Regions from separate parts of the Pseudoalteromonas sp. SR43-5 genome, predicted to be linked through region 2. Evidence: predicted binding sites of a transcription regulator. Region 2 holds the regulator's gene; each other region holds the start of a gene.

What was found. Region 2 encodes MetJ, which represses methionine synthesis genes. Its sites were predicted from a motif close to TAGACGTCTAGACGTCTA; they were not measured.
Region 1: a site for MetJ is predicted at 4,442-4,459, ahead of metA (homoserine O-succinyltransferase). Genes of this name have one in related genera too.
Region 3: a site for MetJ is predicted at 1,900-1,917, ahead of H5090_RS11070 (methylenetetrahydrofolate reductase). Genes of this name have one in related genera too.

Annotation. Positions count from the first base shown of each region.
Region 1 covers NZ_JACJEA010000004.1:30,964-38,238, reverse strand. Annotated here, with positions in the region: gene H5090_RS03485 (AraC family transcriptional regulator) at 1-578, shown strand, start outside; gene H5090_RS03480 (TlpA disulfide reductase family protein) at 580-1,083, opposite strand; gene H5090_RS03475 (histone deacetylase) at 1,146-2,054, opposite strand; gene H5090_RS03470 (PilZ domain-containing protein) at 2,108-2,473, opposite strand; gene ettA (energy-dependent translational throttle protein EttA) at 2,628-4,301, opposite strand; gene metA (homoserine O-succinyltransferase) at 4,524-5,471, shown strand; gene H5090_RS03455 (homocysteine S-methyltransferase family protein) at 5,461-6,534, shown strand; gene metH (methionine synthase) at 6,544-7,275, shown strand, end outside.
Region 2 covers NZ_JACJEA010000029.1:18,007-25,281, forward strand. Annotated here, with positions in the region: gene metL (bifunctional aspartate kinase/homoserine dehydrogenase II) at 1-650, opposite strand, end outside; gene metB (cystathionine gamma-synthase) at 820-2,067, opposite strand; gene metJ (met regulon transcriptional regulator MetJ) at 2,357-2,677, shown strand; gene H5090_RS15940 (malic enzyme-like NAD(P)-binding protein) at 2,742-3,983, opposite strand; gene rpmE (50S ribosomal protein L31) at 4,510-4,725, opposite strand; gene priA (primosomal protein N') at 4,956-7,142, shown strand; gene H5090_RS15955 (SPOR domain-containing protein) at 7,163-7,275, shown strand, end outside.
Region 3 covers NZ_JACJEA010000016.1:40,490-47,764, reverse strand. Annotated here, with positions in the region: gene H5090_RS20875 (GGDEF domain-containing protein) at 6-626, shown strand; gene H5090_RS11070 (methylenetetrahydrofolate reductase) at 900-1,856, opposite strand; gene H5090_RS11065 (pitrilysin family protein) at 2,107-4,989, shown strand; gene cysE (serine O-acetyltransferase) at 5,187-6,005, shown strand; gene H5090_RS11055 (hypothetical protein) at 6,041-6,721, shown strand; gene xseA (exodeoxyribonuclease VII large subunit) at 6,718-7,275, opposite strand, start outside.

The DNA of each region.
Region 1 (7,275 bases), on a different contig from region 2:
TTTACCACTATGTGCTAGAGATATACAGCACTGCATTTTATAGTTTACTTAAACGAGTGAGCGAAAGTTACCCGCATTGTCAGTTCGACTTTGCTTTTAAACGCCCTCGGCATATTCAAGATTACGAGCAAAATTTAGGGCTAAAGGTAAGTTTTGATAAGCCATGTACTCGCTGGGTATTAAATAAAACCATGTTAAGGGCTAAAAACCCGCATGCGAGTCAATTACGATTTATGCAAGCGCAGTCGCAGCTACATAATAAAAGCGTAGTTAGCATGACTTTTATTGAAGCCGTCTGCAGATACTTATACTCTCACCCAAGTGCTAATTTAGAGTGCACCGCAAAGCACTTTGCTATGAGCTCAGCTACATTTAAGCGCAGACTCAAACTCAATGGGGTACGCTTTTCAGCGTTAATAGATGAGCAAAATAAGCACAAAGCTATTTACCTACTTACTCTGTGCGCCAAACATAACGAACAAGTCGCTGAACATTTAGCTTTTTACGATATACCTAACTTTCGGCGCGCCTTTAAACGCTGGACAGGCTTAACACCTAATCAGTTAAAAGCGCAATAAGTTACTCAGTTGCCATTTCTATGGAGTGCAACAATGTTCGTGCATTTAAATGAAGATTTGGATCTTCTGGGTTTGACGTATTAGTCAGCCAAATTACATTGCCTTCTTTATTTACAAATAATGTAGTAGGTGTGCCTCGTATACCTAATTGCTGTGCTATTGCATCGGCTTTTACAGCTGTTTTAAAAGTATAACCTCTTTCGCTAAGTGCTTTAGCGGGAGTAGCATCGTCATCTTCTTCAAAGCTCACGGCAATAACTTTTAATCCCATATCATCAATTTTTTGAAGTGCTGGCTGCAGCTTTTTACAGTACGGACACCATGTTGCCCAAAAGTGTAAAACGTAAGGTTGACCTAATAAATCTTGAGTATTGAGTGGCGACCCATCAGCCATTTGTAAATTTAATGTTGGCAATTTAGGATATGTTGCTTCTGAGCTTGTATCTTGTGCGTAAGCTGTAAAGCTTAATAAAATTAGCGTGATGGTAATAAATAGCTGTTTCATAATATGCTCTTTTTTATTTTACATATTAAACAAGAACGATAATTTAACATTTTTCTTTCAAACTAAAAGCCAGCAGCTTGTTCAACAACAATAGCGTGGCGTTTAGCGAGGCGTAGGTGATCTCTATCGTAACCTCCACCTATCACAGTAGCTACAGGTGTATTGTGTTCAAGGCAGCGTTTTAATACTAAATGATCACGTTTAGCTATGCCATCCCAGCTAATATCTAACTTACCCAAGCCATCACCTTGCCAAATATCAACGCCAGCATCGTAAAGTACTAAGCTTGGGTTTAGCTCTTTAAGTAAATAACTTAGTGTTTCGTCAACTATGGCAAGGTATTCGTCGTCCTTCATATTATTTGCCAGGCCAATGTCTAAATCGCTAGCGGACTTTCTAAAGGGGAAGTTTTTTTCGCAATGGATAGAGCAAGTATACGCATAGGGCTGATGCTTTAACATTGCAGCTGTGCCATCACCTTGGTGCACGTCTAAATCAAAAATAAGTACGTTAGTTACCTCACCCGATTCAATTAAAGTTTGCGTGGTAAAGGCCAAATCGTTAACCATACAAAAACCTGAACCAAAGTCATTATGTGCGTGATGTGTACCACCAGCAAGATGACACGCTATACCGTGTTTAAGTGCTAAGCGGGCTGTTTGAAGCGTTCCTTGAGGGGCTGTAAATGTACGTGCCATAAGCTCTTTTGACCAAGGTAGACCAATGCGACGCATTGCTTTTTCATCTAAGCGGTTGTGCCATAAATCTTGGATATAATTATCGCAATGCACAAGCTCAAGGGGCTCTGGCGTGCCTAATATTGGCTCAACTAGGTTACTGCCGATTAAACCAAGCTCTGCAACATGTTGATATAAATGTGCAAATTTACTCATTACAAAGCGATGCTTAGGATCAAAGCTAAACGAGTAGTTAGGATGGTATACCAAAGGCAAATGAGGATTTAAGCGCATATTTACAAGCTTTATAAAGTTTGCGCTATGGTAATCAACTTAAGAGAATGAGTCTATTGTGAGTCATTAATAAGTGACGCTAATTCGCGATGCAGTAGCTCATCATCGGCTAAGTTTAGCTCTATTAAACGCTTTAAATAAGTAATACTGTCTATATCAATGTGATGGCATTTTAAACCAATATGATCGGCTTCAATATGGCAAATCACTACTTCCATTTTTATTTCTATATCGCTTTGAGGTAATGTAAAACGCAGTATTGCTTGCGTATTGTGGCTGCCAATAAATGCATCACAATTAGTAACCAACGCGCCATGTAACGATAGATCGAGTAATTTACACGGATACTGTTGGCTATCAAAACATAACAGAGCGTTAGTTGAAAATAGCACACGAGAAAACTGTCGACGATTTTGCATAACCTAATTTAGCCTTACTGTTTTTATAATAAATTAAGCATAGCGGGTAATTCTCTACATGCTAGCAAGATGTGCTCCTGTAATGCTGGTGACATAAAAAAGCCCTGCAAAGTGCAGGGCTTAAGTTATACAAACATAAAATTAACCAATATTTTTAGCCAATTTTTTTGTACTTAATACGTTTAGGCTGAGTTGCCTCAGCGCCTAGGGTCTTTTTAAGCCACTCTTCATATTCAGTGTAGTTACCATCAAAGAAGTTAATTTGACCTTCATCACGGTAATCTAAAATATGTGTAGCGATACGGTCAAGGAACCAACGGTCATGCGAGATACACATTACACAACCTGGGAACTCTAAAATAGCGTTCTCCAGTGCACGTAGTGTTTCAACGTCCAAGTCATTGGTTGGCTCATCGAGTAGTAACACATTGCCGCCAGCTTTTAATAACTTAGCAAGGTGTAAACGGTTACGCTCACCACCTGATAGGTCTTTAACAAACTTTTGCTGATCGTTACCTTTAAAGTTAAAGCGACTTACATATGCTCGGCTTGGGAACTCAAAGTTACCAATTTTCAGTACGTCTTGTCCGTCTGATATTTCTTGGAAAACAGTTTTGCTTTCGTCCATACCGTTGCGGAACTGATCAACAGTAGCTAGGTGTACTGTTTCGCCAACGCTGATGTTACCGCTGTCTTGCGTTTGCTCACCGCTTATCATTTTAAACAGCGTTGATTTACCCGCGCCATTCGCGCCAATAATGCCCACAATGGCACCTTTTGGCATGCTAAAGCTTAAGTCATCAATTAAAACGCGATCGCCAAAACTCTTACGAAGATTAGTTACTTCAAGTACTTGGTCACCTAAACGCGGACCAGGTGGGATAAACATCTCGTTAGTTTCGTTACGTTTTTGGTAATCAGACTGCTGCATTTCAGTAAACTGAGCCATACGTGCTTTTGACTTAGCTTGACGACCTTTAGGGTTTGAACGAACCCATTCAAGTTCTTGCGCAATTGATTTTTGACGTGCTTTTTCAGATTTTTGTTCTTGCTGTAAGCGCGCATCTTTTTGTTCAAGCCAAGAAGAGTAGTTACCTTCCCATGGAATACCTTCACCACGGTCAAGCTCTAATATCCAACCAGCTACATTATCAAGGAAGTAACGGTCATGCGTTACAGCCACAACAGTGCCTTCGTAATCGTGTAAGAAGCGCTCTAACCATGCAACCGACTCAGCATCCAAGTGGTTAGTAGGTTCATCAAGGATAAGCATGTCTGGTTTTTCAAGTAATAATCGACATATAGCAACACGGCGACGCTCACCACCTGAAAGGTGCTCAATTTTAGCATCCCACTCTGGCAGGCGAAGTGCATCAGCTGCGCGTTCTAAAACGTTGTCGATGTTATGACCATCGTGCGCCTGAATAACAGCTTCAAGCTCGCCTTGCTCTTTTGCAAGTGCGTCAAAGTCAGCGTCTTCCATGGCGTATTCGTTATACACTTCGTCAAGACGTTTAAGTGCATGTTTAACTTCGCCAACAGCTTCTTCAACAGTTTCACGTACTGTTTTACTTTCGTCTAAAACAGGTTCTTGCGGTAAATAACCAATTTTAGTACCAGGCTGAGGATGTGCATCACCTTCAAAATCTTGGTCAACACCGGCCATAATACGCAGTAACGTAGATTTACCAGAACCGTTTAAACCAAGCACACCAATTTTAGCGCCAGGAAAAAAGTGCAACGAAATATCTTTTAAGATAGTGCGCTTAGGTGGCACAACCTTAGATACTCGACTCATCGAGAATATAAATTTATCAGGTAAAACCATGGAGGAAAGCCTTCAAATAATAATAAAAATTTCAATGTTGTATTGTAGTGGCTGACGGGTGAAACAGTCAACGAATGGCGGGTTTTAAAGCACCAAAGCATGCTTGTACGTAAAGTATAAAATCATGAATAAATTTCATCTGGACATCTATACATCTAGAGGTTGATATTTTTTACTTTCAGTTCATAATTAAGCCTCGGTTTTTATGAGCAGGAGTAAAGTATGCCAATTACAGTAAAAGACGAGTTGCCGGCAATTGCACGTTTACGTCAAGAAAACGTATTTGTAATGCCAAAAAGTCGTGCAAAAACGCAAGAAATACGCCCAATGCGTTTGGCTATTTTAAACTTGATGCCTAATAAAGTAGAAACCGAAGTTCAGTTTATTCGCTTACTTGCCAATTCGCCTTTGCAAGTAAACGTAGAACTACTGCGCCTCGACACTCACCGCAGTAGCAGCAACTCAGAAGAGCACCTTGATACCTTTTACCGTTACTTTTCTGAGGTTAAAGACAACAATTACGATGCATTAATAGTAACCGGTGCGCCACTTGCGCATTTAGAATACGACGATGTAGCGTATTGGGATGAGCTAAAAGTCATTATTGATTGGGCTGAGCAACACGTTACCTCTACGTTATTTTCGTGTTGGGCAGCGCATGCAGCGTTATATCATCGTTACAATTTAAAGCGTGATTTAAAAGACGATAAACTGTGTGGCGTATTTACTCACCAGTGTTATTTTGATCACGGTGCACTGACTCGTGGATTCGACGATACCTTTTTAGTACCGCACTCACGCTACGGCCACATTGATATAAATAAAATAAATGCCTGTGAAGAACTCGTTGTACTGGCAGGTTCTGAGCGAGTAGGGGCTTACTTACTTAAAAATAAATCGGGTAGCCAAGTGTTTATAACCGGCCACCCAGAGTACGACGCCGACTCGCTAAAAGCAGAATACGAGCGCGATTGTAAAAAAAGCCCTAATGCACCAAAGCCCGAAAATTACTTTCCGGATGACGATGCAACCAAACAACCTTCAAAAACGTGGCAAAGCCATGCTTTTTTACTTTTTTCGAACTGGTTAAATTACTACGTGTACCAAACCACACCGTATGATATTAATTTAGTTAGCCAAGACGTGAGGACTAACAACTATGCCGAATAACGCGCCTACAAATAATAAGCAAGCCGAAATAAGTGCCGCATTAAAAGAACGCATTTTAATTTTAGATGGCGCAATGGGCACCATGATCCAAGATCATAAGCTAGAAGAAGAAGACTATCGCGGAGAGCGTTTTAAAGACTGGCATGTATTAATTAAAGGTAATAACGATTTATTAAGCCTAACCAAGCCCGACTTAATCACTGATATTCATCGTGGTTTTTTATCAGCGGGCGCCGATATTATCGAAACCAACACGTTTAACTCGACCACTATTTCGATGGAAGATTACGACATGGCAAACCTAAGCCGTGAAATAAACCTAGAGTCGGCTAAATTAGCACGCGCAATTTGCGATGAATTTACGGCTAAAACGCCAGAAAAACCGCGCTATGTAGCCGGTGTTTTAGGGCCGACATCTAAAACGTGTTCAATTTCGCCAGACGTAAACGATCCGGGTTACCGAAACGTTACTTTTGATAAGCTAGTTACTGCGTATGTAGAGTCTACCCTTGCATTAATGGAAGGCGGCGCCGATTTAATACTAATCGAAACTATATTCGACACGCTTAATGCAAAAGCCGCCTCGTTTGGTGTAGAAGAAGCCTTTGAACAAGCAGGGCGCACATTACCAGTTATGATCTCGGGCACTATTACTGACGCTTCTGGCCGTACGCTTTCTGGGCAAACAACCGAAGCATTTTATAACTCTATTCGCCATATTAAGCCTATTTCGATTGGTTTAAACTGCGCGCTTGGCCCTGATTTACTGCGCCAATATGTAGAAGAGCTTTCGCGCGTGTGCGAAACCTTTACATCGGTACACCCTAATGCGGGCTTGCCTAATGAGTTTGGTGAATACGACTTAGAAGCGCCTGAAATGGCAGCCGAAATTATCGATTGGGGTAAATCGGGCTTTATTAATATAGTAGGTGGATGTTGTGGCACCACGCCTGCGCATATTCGTGCTTTTGCAAAAGGTCTAGCGGGCGTTAAACCACGCCAATTGCCAGAGCTTGAAGTACGCATGCGTTTATCAGGCCTTGAAGCCTGTAACTTAAATTAAGGAGCCAACATGACCCAACAAATAGCAGTATTTACTAATGTCGGCGAACGTACCAATGTAACCGGTTCTGCCATGTTTAAACGTTTAATCATGGAAGAAGACTTTGAAGCCGCGCTAACAGTGGCCCGCGAACAAGTAGAAAATGGCGCACAGGTTATTGATATAAACATGGACGAAGCCATGTTGGACTCAAAAGCCGCGATGGTTAAGTTTTTAAACTTAATAGCCTCAGAGCCTGATATTTCACGCGTACCCATTATGGTCGACTCCTCTAAATGGGAAGTAATAGAAGCAGGCCTAAAGTGTATTCAAGGTAAGGCCATTGTTAACTCTATATCGCTAAAAGAGGGCGAAGAGCCGTTTATTCGCCAAGCTAAAATAATAAAACGTTTTGGTGCAGCTGCCGTTGTAATGGCGTTTGATACTGACGGGCAAGCTGATACAGCAGACCGCAAATATGAAATATGTGCCCGCAGCTACAAAATATTAGTAGAAGACATTGGTTTTCCACCAGAAGATATTATATTCGACCCTAATATATTTGCCGTAGCCACCGGTATAGAAGAGCACGACAACTACGCAGTAGAATTTATTGAAGGCACACGCCGCATTAAACAAAACTTACCGCACTGTAAAGTGTCGGGCGGGGTGTCAAATGTATCGTTTTCATTTAGGGGTAATAACCCAGTACGTGAAGCTATTCACTCGGTATTTTTATACCACGCCATAAAAGCGGGTATG
Region 2 (7,275 bases):
GTATCGGTCCAAATACATACTTGCTTAGCATTACAGTAATTTGCAAGTAGTGTTGCACTATAATCGCTACCGTTGCGTCCAAGTGTTACGGTCTCACCTTTCGTATCGGCGGCAATAAACCCAGTAACAACATTTATCTTATTAGGCAAAATTGACTGTCGACATTGCTGCGCATTTTGCGCATGCATTAATTCACCATCGTTTAAGGTAAAAAGACTACGGGCATCTTGAGCACACGCCTCAATATTTAGCTGCTGTAAATAAGTAGCGAGTAAACGTGCTGACCACAGTTCCCCGTGCGCAAGTAACGCAGCCTCTTTTAGCTGCTCAGCTTGAGCAAGTTCTGCAATATTACTAAGCTCGGTATTTAGTGTTCTAAGTGCGCAGCGCTTTAAATCAGCTTGTAATAACTGCTCAATTAAATCGCTTTGATGGTTATTTAACTGCAGTAAAATATCAGCGACAGCTTGCGTGTCTTGCAGCTGATAACTTTGCCACAACGACACAAGTGTATCTGTAGTTTTACCTGCAGCAGACACCACAACACAGTCGCCCGGCTGAGTATGCCCAATAATTATTTTAGCTACGCTTTGATAGCGCTCACTAGAGCTTAAGCTTGAACCACCAAATTTATGTACACAATTGACCATATTTATACCAATTCGCTTAATTAAGTTGTCTATTTTGAGGTAAGAAAACCGTATCGATAACAAGGCAAAAATTTCGTTATTTAGTTGTTCTATATTAGGAATTTTTAACGATGTTATCGTGCGGTTTAATCCCTCAAATTGATTAGGTATTATTGCGGATTGGTATTAATTACCAAAGCGCTGGACGGGCTGCACTTAATTTAACGTTTCCACCAGAAGTGCCAGCACCTTTGCCTACACGGCCAACATTTTTATTTTGCCCTGGTTTTACAAGTTCAAATACTCGTTCAAAGTCAGCTATTAAATCGTGTATATCTTCAATCCCAACCGAAATACGAATAAGCGTATCGCCCACACCCGCTTCTAAACGTGCCTTTGCCTCCATACCTGCGTGCGTCATAGTTGCAGGGTGACAAATTAAGCTCTCTACGCCACCTAGTGACTCAGCTAAACTAAACGTTTTAAGGCTAGTTAAAAATGCTGCCGCGTCGTTTATATCGCCTTTAATATCAAAACTAACCATGCCACCAAAGCCAAGTTGTTGTGCTTTAGCAAGTTCATGTTGAGGATGCGACTCAAGTCCAGGATAGTAAACTTGGCTTACAAAATTGGAGCTTTCAAGGTACTCAGCTATTGCTAGCGCATTTTCTTGGTGCTGCCTTAAGCGCACATTTAAAGTACGTAGACCACGAAGCGTTAAATAACTATCAAAAGGAGCGCCCGTAATACCAATATTATTTGCCCACCAAGCAAGCTCATCACCAAGCTCTTGTGTTGCAGCAATAACAGCGCCGCCCACTACATCTGAGTGCCCGTTAATATATTTAGTAGTTGAATGCACCACAATATCTACACCAAACTTAATAGGGTTTTGTAAGGCAGGAGACAAAAACGTGTTATCTGCGGCAACCAATGCACCGCATTGCTTAGCAACATCGGTAACCGCTTTAATATCGGTTAAACGAAGTACTGGGTTACTTGGAGTCTCTATCCAAATAAGCTTAGGTTTAATTGCTAAAATTTGTTGAAGGCTTTTTTCTTTTGTTAAATCTAATACTTCAAGCTTCAATAGTCCGCGTTTTTGTAACGATGTAAATAAACGATAGCTTCCACCATAACAATCATGTGGAATTACTAACGTGTCGTCACTGTTAAGTAGCTGAGTAGCTAAATGCACGGCAGCCATACCAGTGGCCGTAATTATGCCACGAGCGCCACCTTCAAGCTTAGCAAGCGTCTCTGCTAAAATATCACGATTAGGGTTACCACTGCGGCCATAATCATACTCACGCTTAGTATCAAAGTCGGCAAACGAATAAGTCGTTGATAAATAAATTGGCGGCACCACTGCACCATGATGTTTATCAGCATCAACGCCGTTACGTACAGCAATGGTCGCTTTGTTTTTTTCGCTCATATTCGTCACCTGATTAATTTGGATGTTTAGACGTCTAAAAGAGTAAGTTATCCGTTTTAATAAGTCAAAGGGTTTTAAAGCTCTAGATGGCTAAAGTTAGGTAAGGCGTTTGCTAGTACCACATTTTAGCTCACAAAAGTGAGCTTATTTTTACATCCCAAATAGGCTTATTAAGATAGATCGGTATCTATTATTTGACTATCTTTTTTAAATCGATAGAATTTCACGCATATTTACACGCTTTTTATACCGTGTGAGAAATTAATAATCTGAGGCAACGATACATCTTATGGCTAAATGGAATGGTGAGTATATTCACCCATACGCAGAACACGGGAAAAAATCAGAGCAAGTTAAAAAGATCACCGTTTCGATCCCGCTAAATGTATTAAAAGTTTTAACGGATGAGCGTACGCGTCGTCAAATCAACAACCTTCGCCATGCAACAAATAGTGAATTGCTATGTGAGGCGTTTTTGCATGCATTTACTGGCCAACCTTTACCAAATGACGATGACCTACGTAAAGACAACGCAGAAAAAGTACCAGAAGAAGTTAAAAAGATAATGCAAGAAATGGGTTTAGAAGTGCCTATTTTAAACGAAGAATAAATCGTTACCTTTTTAATCAAAAAACCTCAGCATTGCTGAGGTTTTTTTGTTTAAGCGTTATATATTACGCCATATAATTTTCAGGCAAGTCAATTTGCGCAACACCCGACTCTACCGCAGCAAGTGCTACAGCTTTAGCTATACGCGGTAGTAAACGCGGATCCATTGGTTTTGGAATAATGTACTGCGCACCAAACTCTAGCTTATCTACGCCTGCGGCTTTTAAAACTTCTGCAGGTACAGGCTCTTTGGCAATACTACGAATAGCCTCAACTGCAGCAATTTTCATTTCATCGTTAATCGCGCTTGCACGTACATCAAGTGCACCACGGAAAATAAACGGGAAACATAAAACATTGTTAACCTGGTTAGGGTAATCAGAGCGCCCTGTTGCCATAATTAAATCGTTGCGTGCGCCGTGAGCAAGTGCAGGATCGATCTCTGGATCTGGGTTTGAACATGCAAACACGACCGGTTTTTTTGCCATTAGTTTTAAATCTTCGGCAGCTAACAAGTTAGGACCCGAAACACCAACAAACACATCAGCATCTGCAATTACATCTTGCAATGTGCGTTTATCGGTATTGTTAGCAAAAAGCTGTTTATATTCATTTAAATCATCGCGACGAGTATGAATAACACCTTTGCGGTCAAGCATATAAATGTGTTCACGCAGTGCACCACACTTAATTAACAGTTCCATACACGCAACTGCAGCAGCGCCTGCACCTAAACATACAATTATTGCATCTTCAATTGATTTACCTTGTACTTCTAGTGCATTTAACATGCCGGCAGCCGTAACAATGGCGGTGCCGTGTTGGTCGTCATGAAAAACAGGAATGCTACAACGCTCTATTAATGCTTTTTCAATTTCAAAACACTCTGGTGCTTTAATATCTTCAAGGTTAATACCACCGAATGTGTCAGCAATATTGGCAACCGTGTTAATAAAGTCTTCTGTTGTTTTGTGCTTTACTTCAATATCAATAGAATCAAGCCCTGCAAAACGTTTAAACAATAACGCCTTGCCTTCCATTACTGGTTTAGACGCTAAAGGACCTAAATTACCCAAGCCCAAAATTGCAGTACCATTAGTGATAACCGCAACCATGTTACCCTTACCGGTATATTTATATGCATTTGCAGGATCTGCGGCAATTTCACGTACAGGCTCAGCGACACCTGGGCTATAAGCTAGGGCTAAGTCTTGAACTGTTTCAGCTGGTTTTGTTAGCTCAATGCTAATTTTACCAGGTACGGGATGTGAGTGATAATGTAGTGCTTGTTCACGAAAGTCAGACATAACGCGATGGTATCCTGCAATTTAAGTTAAAGTGAGAGGTGGAGTCTTGGGGTACGATACCCTTATTATTTTTAAATTCCAAGCAATATCAGGTCTATCCTGTTATATGCTATATCCTTTAATTTTAAGAGGTTTTTCAGTAACTTTGCAGGATTATATAAACATTTGATAAATAAAAATTCACCAAAAAAGTAAGTTTTGAGGTGCGTTTATGTCTATTAAAATATTAAAAAAATGTATGTTTAACGTATCATCATAAACTTAAAATAACAGCCTACTACACTACTTTAAAAACAGATAAGCCCACGTTAGCTACTTTTATCAACCTAGTTAAAATTTGTACTATTTAAAATATAGAGAATATCTATCAATTTGTCTGCAAAGGTTTATGCATACTCAGAATAAGAATAGGAAATAGTTATGCAAGGTGTGATGTAGCTCGAGCAAGCTAAATAAGATAAGAAGTGGTAAATTTTAGACACAAAAAAAGCACCCTAAGGTGCTTTTTTTAACTAAACAGCAATAATTACTTCTTGCTGCTAAGTGCACCGAAGCGCTTGTTGAAGCGATCAACACGGCCGCCAGTGTCTAAAATCTTTTGCTTACCAGTGTAAAACGGGTGACACGCAGAACATACGTCTAAGTGAATGTCTTTACAAAGAGTTGAGCTAGTTTCGAATTTGTTTCCGCATGAACATGTTGCAGAAATTACTTCGTACTTAGGGTGAATACCTTCTTTCATAGGAACCTCTAGTTAAGGCCGCATCGCTCTCCAAACCCGAAGTCTGGCACCATACGTCGTTAAAACAAATTTGTTGGTGGCGGATTTTATCCAACAACCTTCCCCTGCACAAGTATTTATTTATCTTTTCGCTAAAAAAGTGAACAATCTCTTTCTCAAGTACTATTGCTAGTAGGTTTTTAGCGGTATTTTTAGTACATTACAGCATTAATTTTACGGGTTGAGTTGTTATGAGTTTTGTTGAAGTTGCTATTAAAGTCCCGCTTCCACGCACCTTTGATTATAAAATAGAAGAGCAGCTCAGTGGCTTATCAACACCCATACTACCGGGCATGCGGGTTTTAGTACCTTTTGGTAATCAAAAAAAAGTAGCTGTTGTTCTGGGTATTAAAAACAGTACCGACGTCCCTTTAGATAAAATTAAGAATATTATAGAGGTAATAGACGACACCCCTATTTTAAGCGCCCAACATTTAGAACTCCTTAGCTTTACTGCCCGCTATTATTGCTATCCCTTAGGCGAAACTATTCACATAGCGCTACCGAGTGCACTTCGCCAAGGTGAATCGCCAGATAAAACCAGTATTAACATGGTTGCTCTGACAGAAAAAGGCTCAAAAGTACCGTCATTAAAAGCCAAAACACAACTCAATTTATTAAAGCAGTTGTCGCAATCGGGGAAATCATCGTTAACCGAATTAAAAGCTCTTGGCTTTAGTAAAAAAACAATAGATAGCCTAATAGATAAAGAACTCATTACGCAAACTATTGAACACGATAACCAATGGCAAAGCGTTGCACCAACTGTCGGTAGTAAACCTGTACTTAATAAAGAACAAGCGGTTGCCTGTACAGCAATAAATCAAAGCAATGGATTTAGCAGCTTTTTATTAGAGGGCGTAACTGGCAGTGGTAAAACAGAAGTGTATTTACAGTGCCTAGAAGAAGTATTAAAACGTGGCGAGCAAGCATTAGTATTAGTGCCAGAAATAGGCTTAACGCCACAAACTGTAAACCGTTTTCGTCGCCGCTTTCCTGATACACCCATTATGCTTTGGCATTCAGCCCTTACCGACAACGAGCGATTGCAAACATGGCGTTTTTGCGAAAAAGGCAGTTGTGCAATAGTTATAGGCACACGTTCGAGTATTTTTCTGCCATTTTTAAAACTCGGTATGATAGTTGTCGATGAAGAGCACGATTCATCATTTAAGCAACAAGATACCCTTCGTTACCATGCTCGTGATTTGGCCGCATACAGAGCTTTTCAGCATAAAATACCACTTATATTAGGCAGTGCTACACCCGCACTTGAAACACTTCACAAAGCAATTAATAACAAATATCAGCTACTAAGTTTAACCGAGCGCGCGCAAACTGCGACAGATAACCAATTTAAGTTACTCGATATGAAAGGCCAACCCGACCAAGCAGGTATTGCACATGCAAGCCTTGCAACTATGCGCCAACACTTAAATCGCGGTAAACAGGTTATGGTTTTTTTAAATCGCCGAGGTTTTTCACCCACTCTTATTTGCCATGAATGTGGCTGGCTAAGTGAATGTAAACGCTGCAGTACCAGCGCCACATTTCATAAAGCGATTGGGCAAATGATTTGTCATCACTGTGGCGATCAATACCCTGTTCCTCACCAATGTCCTGATTGTGGAAGTACGCAAATATTTCCAAATGGCAAAGGTACAGAGCAAATTGAAGAGTTTTTATCGACCGAGTTTCCAGATACACCCGTTACTCGCATAGACCGCGATTCAACTCGCCGTAAAGGCAGCCTTGAAAAAGCACTAGATGAAATAAACCTAGGCGGTGCACGCATTTTAGTTGGCACACAAATGCTTGCCAAAGGCCATCACTTTGCAGATGTAAGCCTTGTTATAATTTTAGACGTAGATAGCGGTTTATACTCATGCGACTTTAGGGCAACAGAGCATTTAGCACAGTTAGTTACTCAAGTCGCGGGGCGAGCTGGGCGTTCAGGGGAGCCTGGGCAAGTATTATTACAAACACACTTTCCAGAACACCCGCTTTTACAAGACTTAGTTAATAATGGTTACCAAGACTTTGCTCGCTTTGCACTGAGTGAACGCGATGATGCAGACTTACCACCCATTACAAATATGGCTATTGTCCGTGCACAAGGACACAGCATTAAGCTAGTCGTCGATTTTTTGACGGATTTGGTTCCTGTGAATGGGGTATCTGGTATACAATTGCTCGGTCCGATCCCTGCTCCACTTGAAAAAGTCGCAGGTATGTATCGTTTTCAATTACATATTCAAGCGCAAGATCGTCGCATATTACATCAGTACCTTGCGCAAATGGTTGATTATTTAAGTTCAAGTAAACTTGCACAAAAAGTACGCTGGAGCTTAGACGTAGACCCTATAGACATGATTTAGGTTAAGGCCAAAATAACACCATGGCACAGCACGATTATATTAACAAAAAGCCTGCAGGCAGAAACAGTAAAAAAAACGCACCCGCTAAAAAACCATTTCCTATTCTTTTAGCTGTCATAGCCATCTTACTCGT
Region 3 (7,275 bases), on a different contig from region 2:
GCGAAGTGTTTGGCACGCTATGCTTAAAAGACACTAAAATAACTAGCTATACCGATGAATACTTTGAGCTCATAGAGCAACTACGCGATTTAATTGAAGACGACCTAGCGCTTGTGTATAGCTATGAGCAAATGCGCGAAATAGCCATGTTAGACTCATTAACAGATATTTATAATCGCCGAGCACTTAACTTACTAGCTCAGCAAAAGCTTAATTTAGCACTGCGTTTGGGCTTCGACGTATGTTGCTTGTTTATAGATATAAACGACTTTAAAAAATTAAACGACACCTTTGGACATGAAGTGGGTGACAAAGCCTTAATTATATTGGCAGATACGCTAAAAAACCATTTAAGGGATGCCGACATAGTAGGGCGTTTAGGTGGTGATGAGTTTGTTGCAGTAATGCAATTAAGTGATAAAAGCAAAATTAACTACATTATGGATAAAATTTCGACTGAGTATACAAATGCTTTACTAAAAGAAGGTGTTTGCGATTTATCGCTCAGCATTGGTTATAGTTTTACTAATAAACAAAAGCAGCCATTTGAAGCGCTATTAAATGATGCAGACCACGCAATGTATAAAAATAAACAAGCGTATAGACTCGCTAAAAAAGCACAATAATAAAAGTAAGTTCGTCATGACTCATGACTCATGACTCATGCCACAAAAACTTGGCTAGTTTTTTCTGCGATAGGTTTTATTTTTGGTGTTATGTGCTCCTCTATGGGGTTTGCCTTAAAAAGGCTTGAGAGTAATAACCAAAAATAGCTTCAATGAATAGCTTAAGCTGCAAATTTTTACTTGTACTTCTTAATTTATTTTTCAAAGTACGGACATAAAAAAGCAAGCCATGAGGCTTGCCAAGAAGGGTGTTAATTAGCTCTTACCTAGCCTTTAAGCTATTAGCTTTTCAGCAAGGTTTAATTCCATAATAGCTTTTAATAAACGGTATAAGTTAATTGATGCATCAATTTCTTCTTTACGGTTTGTTAAGCTTTCAATATTTAAGCCCAGCGGTACATCTAAATGCGCACAGCTTTTAAGTATTAAGTCGAGGTTTTCGCGGCAAATACGGACCGATTCGCTTAATGTATTGTCTGCATCAAGCATGCGCCATTTTGTTGCCTCTGGCACTGAGATACCCAACCATTGCATAAATTCTAAGGTTTTTTCGCCGCCGCACGGGGTAAACGTTAATATAATACGTTGTGGTGTAATACCCTGCGCTTTACATGTACGTGCGTAGCTAGTAATTAGCTCTATAGTCGCTTGTGCATCGTAAACAGCTTGCGATATAAAAAACTGACAACCTTGTGCTGTTTTTTCTATTAATCGTTCGTGCTCATTTCGTTTACTTGAATGGCGTTCAGCAATCGTAACGCCACCTAAAAAGAAATCATCTGATTGCTCAGCCAATGCTTTATAAGCATCTGGCAGGCTTAGCTTTATATCGCCTATCGATGATGGGCTACCTACTAAAACAACATTTTGTAAATCGTAGTCGTTTTTAGTTTCACTTAGCCAATCTTTAAATTCGCCTACGCCACGCTGCGCCACACTTTTATAAGTAATTACATCTTGTGCAGATAAATTACGAAGTAAATGGCTGTATTCACGCGGATCAACGGTTTGTTTAAACGCAAATGGACGGTCTTGATTAGTTCGGCTGCTTTCGTCTTGAATGTCGTAAATTATCACGCCGTCGTATTCAATTTCGTGTAAGCGACCTAATAGCTTTTCTGCAATGGTTTTTAATTGCGCTTTATCGGTGCCAATTTTAGGCGGGGTAGTACCAATAAGATAAACACCTTGATTGGTGTCCACTATCTTCTCTTTTAGTGATAAAGCCATAATCCTCATTCCAGCTAAGTTTGTTTTGATGGATTTAATATAGCAGCCATTTAGACGTCTAGATAGATTTATTTAATGAAAGTTTTTCAATTAACATGATGTTTATTCATAGTGCTTGTTCCCATAATTTATAATTGACACAGTTGTTTACACAATAAATTCCCTTGGGGCTCTTATATTTATTGGCTTTGGGGCATAATTAAAGAGTTAAATCTGACAACAAATTTGCTCAATTTAAAAAGGGACAACAATGAAATTTAAATTATTAGCAACCAGCTTAGCGGTATCGCTGGCGTTAACAGGTTGCGCCATGCAACAAAACCAAAGCACGCAGACAACAGCACAACAAGAACAAGTAAATAAAGCTGATGACCGTGTTTTTTCACAAGATTACTTAATTGAAGAGCTAGAAAACGGCTTACGTGTCATGGTTGTTAAAACCGATTACCCTGATGTAGTGTCGCTGCAAATTCCGGTATCGGTTGGATCGCGTAACGAAGTTGAAGAGGGCAAAACAGGCTTTGCTCACTTTTTTGAACACATGATGTTTAAAGGCTCAAAAAAATACCCTGAAGATGTGTACTCAGACATATTAAAAAATTCAGGTGTTGATAACCGCGCTTATACAACAAACGATTTTACAAACTACCATTTAAACTTTTCAAAACAGCATCTTGATAAAGTACTTGAGCTTGAAGCTGATATTTTTCAAAACTTAACCTACACCGAAGAGCAATTTAGAACAGAAGCACAAACGGTAAAAGGTGAGTACTTAAAAAACAACGCGAGCCCAATTCGTAAATTATTAAGCGCTGTACGCGAAGAAGCGTTTGATAAGCACACGTATAAACACACCACTATGGGCTTTTTTAAAGACATAGAAGCCATGCCTGATCAAATGGCCTATGGTAAAGAATTTTTTGCTAAGTTTTATAAGCCTGAGTATGTGTCACTTGTCATCGTGGGCGATGTAGACCCACAAGCAACAATGGCAATGGTTAAAAAGCATTGGGGCAGCTGGAAAAAGGGTAACTATGTTGCTGACATTAAAGCAGAACCTGTTCAACAAGCACCAAAATATTTACACCAGCAAGATGAAGCGCTACCAGGGCATTGGTTACTCGTATCGTACAAAGGCGCTGCGTGGGAGCCTGCTAAAAAAGACAGAGCGGCGCTTGATTTAATCTCACAGCTTTATTTTTCTAGTAATTCAGATTTATATCAAGAGCTAGTGGTCGACAAACAAATTGCCAGCCAAATGTTTACCTATAACCCAGAGACTAAAGATCCGGGTTTATTACACGTATTTGTTAAAGTAGAAAACGCAGACGATTTAGCCACTGCGCGCGATGCCATTAATCGAACTTATGCAAAAGCACGCACTGAGCTTGTTGATGAGCAAAAGCTCAGTGATTTAAAATCGAATCTTAAATACAGCTTTATTAATGGCTTAGATTCGTCGCAAGCGATTGCATCAACCCTTGCCAGCTACATGCATTTTGAGCGCGATCCTGAGGTTATAAACCAGCTGTATCTATCGGCAGATAACATCACCAGCGCAGATATTAAAGCCGTTGCTAATAAATACTTTACTGATAAGGCACGTACCACATTAACAATGTCGGCACTTGATAAAGCCCCAGGTTTTGAGCAAGAAGTTAATTTAAATGCGCTTACTGCAAAGCTTGAACAAGCACCTGCGGCACCTGTATTTAAAGTACTTGATAAAACCAATAGCTCGCCATTAATCGATGTTAACTTTTTATTCAATACCGGCGCGGCTGCCGACCCTCAAGGCAAAAAAGGTGTTGCAGCGCTCACTGCGGCTATGCTTGCACAAGGTGGCTCAGAGGCGACAAGCTATAAAGATATTCAAAAAGCACTTTATCCGCTTGCAGGTAGCTTTGGTTATCAAATAGATAAAGAAATGCTGTCGTTTCAAGGGCGTATTCATAAAGACAATGCAGCGCAGTGGTATTCACTTGTGAGCGATCAATTATTAAACCCAGGCTTTAGAGACGATGACTTTAAACGCCTTAAAAAAGAAATGATCGATGGTATTAAATCAGGCTTAAAAGCATCTAACGATGAAGAGCTAGGCAAAGAAGTGCTATACAGTGCACTTTACAACAATCACCCTTACGAAAGTTACAACTACGGTGATATTTCGGATTTAGAAGCGTTGACGCTAGATGATGTTAAAGCGTTTTATAACAGCGAGCTTACGCAATCTAAACTCACGGTTGGCTTAATTGGGGCTTTGCCTGCAAACCTTAAAGCTAAAATGATGAGCGATTTTGCAACGCTACCAAAAGGTGAGCAAAGCCGTTTAAGTATTCCTGATGCGCCAGTGCTTAAAGGTCATCATGCAACTATTGTAGAAAAATCGGCACAATCGACTGCTGTATCGTTTGGTTTTCCTATTGATACAATAAGAAGTAGCGAAGACTGGACAGCCCTTTGGCTTGTGCGTTCGTACTTTGGTGAGCACCGTAGTTCTAACAGCTTTTTATATGAGCGCATTCGTGAAACTCGCGGCATGAACTATGGCGATTACGCATACATTGAATACTTTCCACGTGGTATGTTTCAAACCAAGCCAGATGCAAACCTAGGGCGCTCAGAGCAAATATTTCAAGTGTGGTTACGCCCACTTCGCTCTAATAACGATGCGCACTTTGCAACACGTACCGCCTTGTTTGAGCTAGATAAGCTAATTAAAAATGGTATGAGCGAAGGTGATTTTGAAGCTACGCGTAACTTTTTAATTAACTTTGTGCCGCAAATGGTTGCAAGTCAAAATCGCCAATTAGGTTACGCGCTTGATAGCGAATTTTACAACACTGATAACTTTGTAAGTTACGTAACTAATAAACTTAAAACGCTAACGCTTGCTGATGTTAATCGCGTTATTAAAGAAAACTTACAAACAGACAATGTTCACTATGTATTTATTACTGGTGACGGCGCTGATATGCAAAAACGTTTAGCATCGCAGCAAACATCACCAATGATTTATAACACTAATAAACCTGCTGAATTAGTGGCTGAAGATAAAGTGATTGCTGATTATAAATTAGCAATTCCTGCAAAAAATATTGAAGTGATGAAAGTCGATAAAGTATTTCAATAATTTAAGTGTTTTTTAAGCGTTAAAATAATGCCTCGGTGCTATAAGCATCGAGGCATTTTTATTATTTAATAATGAAACTTAATAAACAGTTATACCTAATAACTAGAACAAATAACTAAGGGATTAACACCTTAGTGGTTAAATCCGTTAGACTTGGGAAAAGGCTATTTTATATCAACTTAAGGCAGTGCAGTATTATGCGTCATGCAATTTGGCAACAGCTTCGCGACGAAGCTAACGATGTAGTAAAACGTGAACCATTATTAGCAAGTCATGTTTATTCATGTGTTTTAAATCATGATTGTTTAGGTTCGGCATTGAGCTTTATTGTTGCTAATAAGTTGGCTGATGCGGTGGTATCTGCATTCACTATCCGAGAGCTGTTTGACCAAGCATTTGTAAAATGTGACCGTATGCTATCTTTTGTTGCTGAGGATATTAAAGCTGTAAAAGACCGCGATCCGGCATCAGAAACCTATCTTACGGTTATATTAAATCTAAAAGGTTTTCATGCTATTCAGGCGCACCGTTTGGCTAATTGTTTGTGGCAACAAAATCGCAAAGAGCTAGCGCGCTTTATTCAAAGCCGTAATTCTGAAGTGTTTGGGGTCGATATTCACCCAGCATGTAAAGTGGGTAAAGGCATTATGTTTGACCACGCAACCGGTATTGTTATTGGTGAAACAGCGGTAATTGAAGATAACGTATCAATTTTGCAATCTGTAACGCTTGGCGGTACAGGCAATGAGCAGGGCGATCGTCATCCTAAAATTAGAGCAGGCGTATTAATTGGCGCGGGTGCTAAAGTACTGGGTAATATTGAAGTAGGTGAGGGCGCACGAATTGGTGCGGGCTCAGTTGTACTTAGCAATGTTCCACCACACACAACCGCTGTTGGCGTACCCGCTAAAATTATTGGTCGACCGGATTGTGAGTGTCCGGCGCAAAGTATGAACCAAAACTTTTTAGCAAATCCTGAGCCTGAAAACGAATCGCACACGAGTGCAATGTTATAAGTAACTAAAAATAATAAAACTTAAAAGGAATTAACATGAACAAGAATAGTTTATTGGCTCTAGGGATTGGGTTTATTGCGGGTGTAGGTTTAACTTGGAGCTACTTTAATGCAGCTTCAAGTTATCCGGAATCTGTTAAGTCGCAGCCAAGTTATGAAAAACAGAAAAAGCTTCATACTGAACAACAAAGTAATGAGGTATTGAGTAATGCAGACTCTGCAGTACCTGAGCAAGTCGCTAGTATAGAGCCCGCTGAAGACACGCCTACAACCAATTCAGAAACCCAAATGCTTGATGAACTACCTTTAGAAGAGCAAGTAACTCAGCTTAAGCAGCAACTCGCCGAACAGAAAGCGGCGCTCAAAAGTGTTTTAAAGAAAATGAGGGGCCCTTCAGATTTTGAGCAGATTTTACGTGATAAATTTGAAAATCAAACGCGCGACGAAGAATGGGCTTATCGTACTGAAATGGCATTACAAGATTTTTTATTAACAGCTGATTTATCAATTATTCCTGACGTTGTTAGTGCAAAATGTAAAAAAACAGTATGTGAATTTGAACTTGCCGCCCCCATTGATAACGACACATTTGGTAATGCTCAATGGCGAGAGCTAAACGATAAGTTGATGGAACAAGAGTTTTGGCAACAATTTAAAAGCACTACCTCCACATCGAGCGATAGCGAACTTAAAATGTTGCTAAGTACAGAGCTTTAAATAATTTGTGATTCTATAGAGCCATCGACTAACTCTGTAACTAAAACATCGCCTGTTTTAATTTGCCCCACAGATTTAACTACTTTTCCTTGCTGTGTTTTAGTGATGCTATAACCGCGCGCTAAAACATTAAGCGGACTTACCGAGTCTAACCTGCTTGCTTGCAGTGCTAAGCTATTATTCGCTTGTTGTAACTGATGCTGTATAGCTTGGTTTAGCCTAGCTTGTAATTGCGAGAGTTGATGGCTTGCTGAAGCGAGTTTTTTATCAGGTGATTGGCGCATCAAACGCGGCGTTAAGTTATTGAGTGTGCGTTCTTGCTGATATAAACGATTACGCATAGCTTGTTGCAGCGCAATGCTTAGCTCATCCAAACGTTGTGATTTTTGACTAAGCTGACTACGCGGATGACACAAATTAAGGCGGTGTTGTAACTGCGTTGCTAGAGCGCGTTTATCGGCAATGTCGTGCTTAAACGCGTTAGATAAACGATTAACCAATTGCGTTACTTTGTTGTGTAACTCTTGCGTATTTGGGCTTACAAGCTCAGCTGC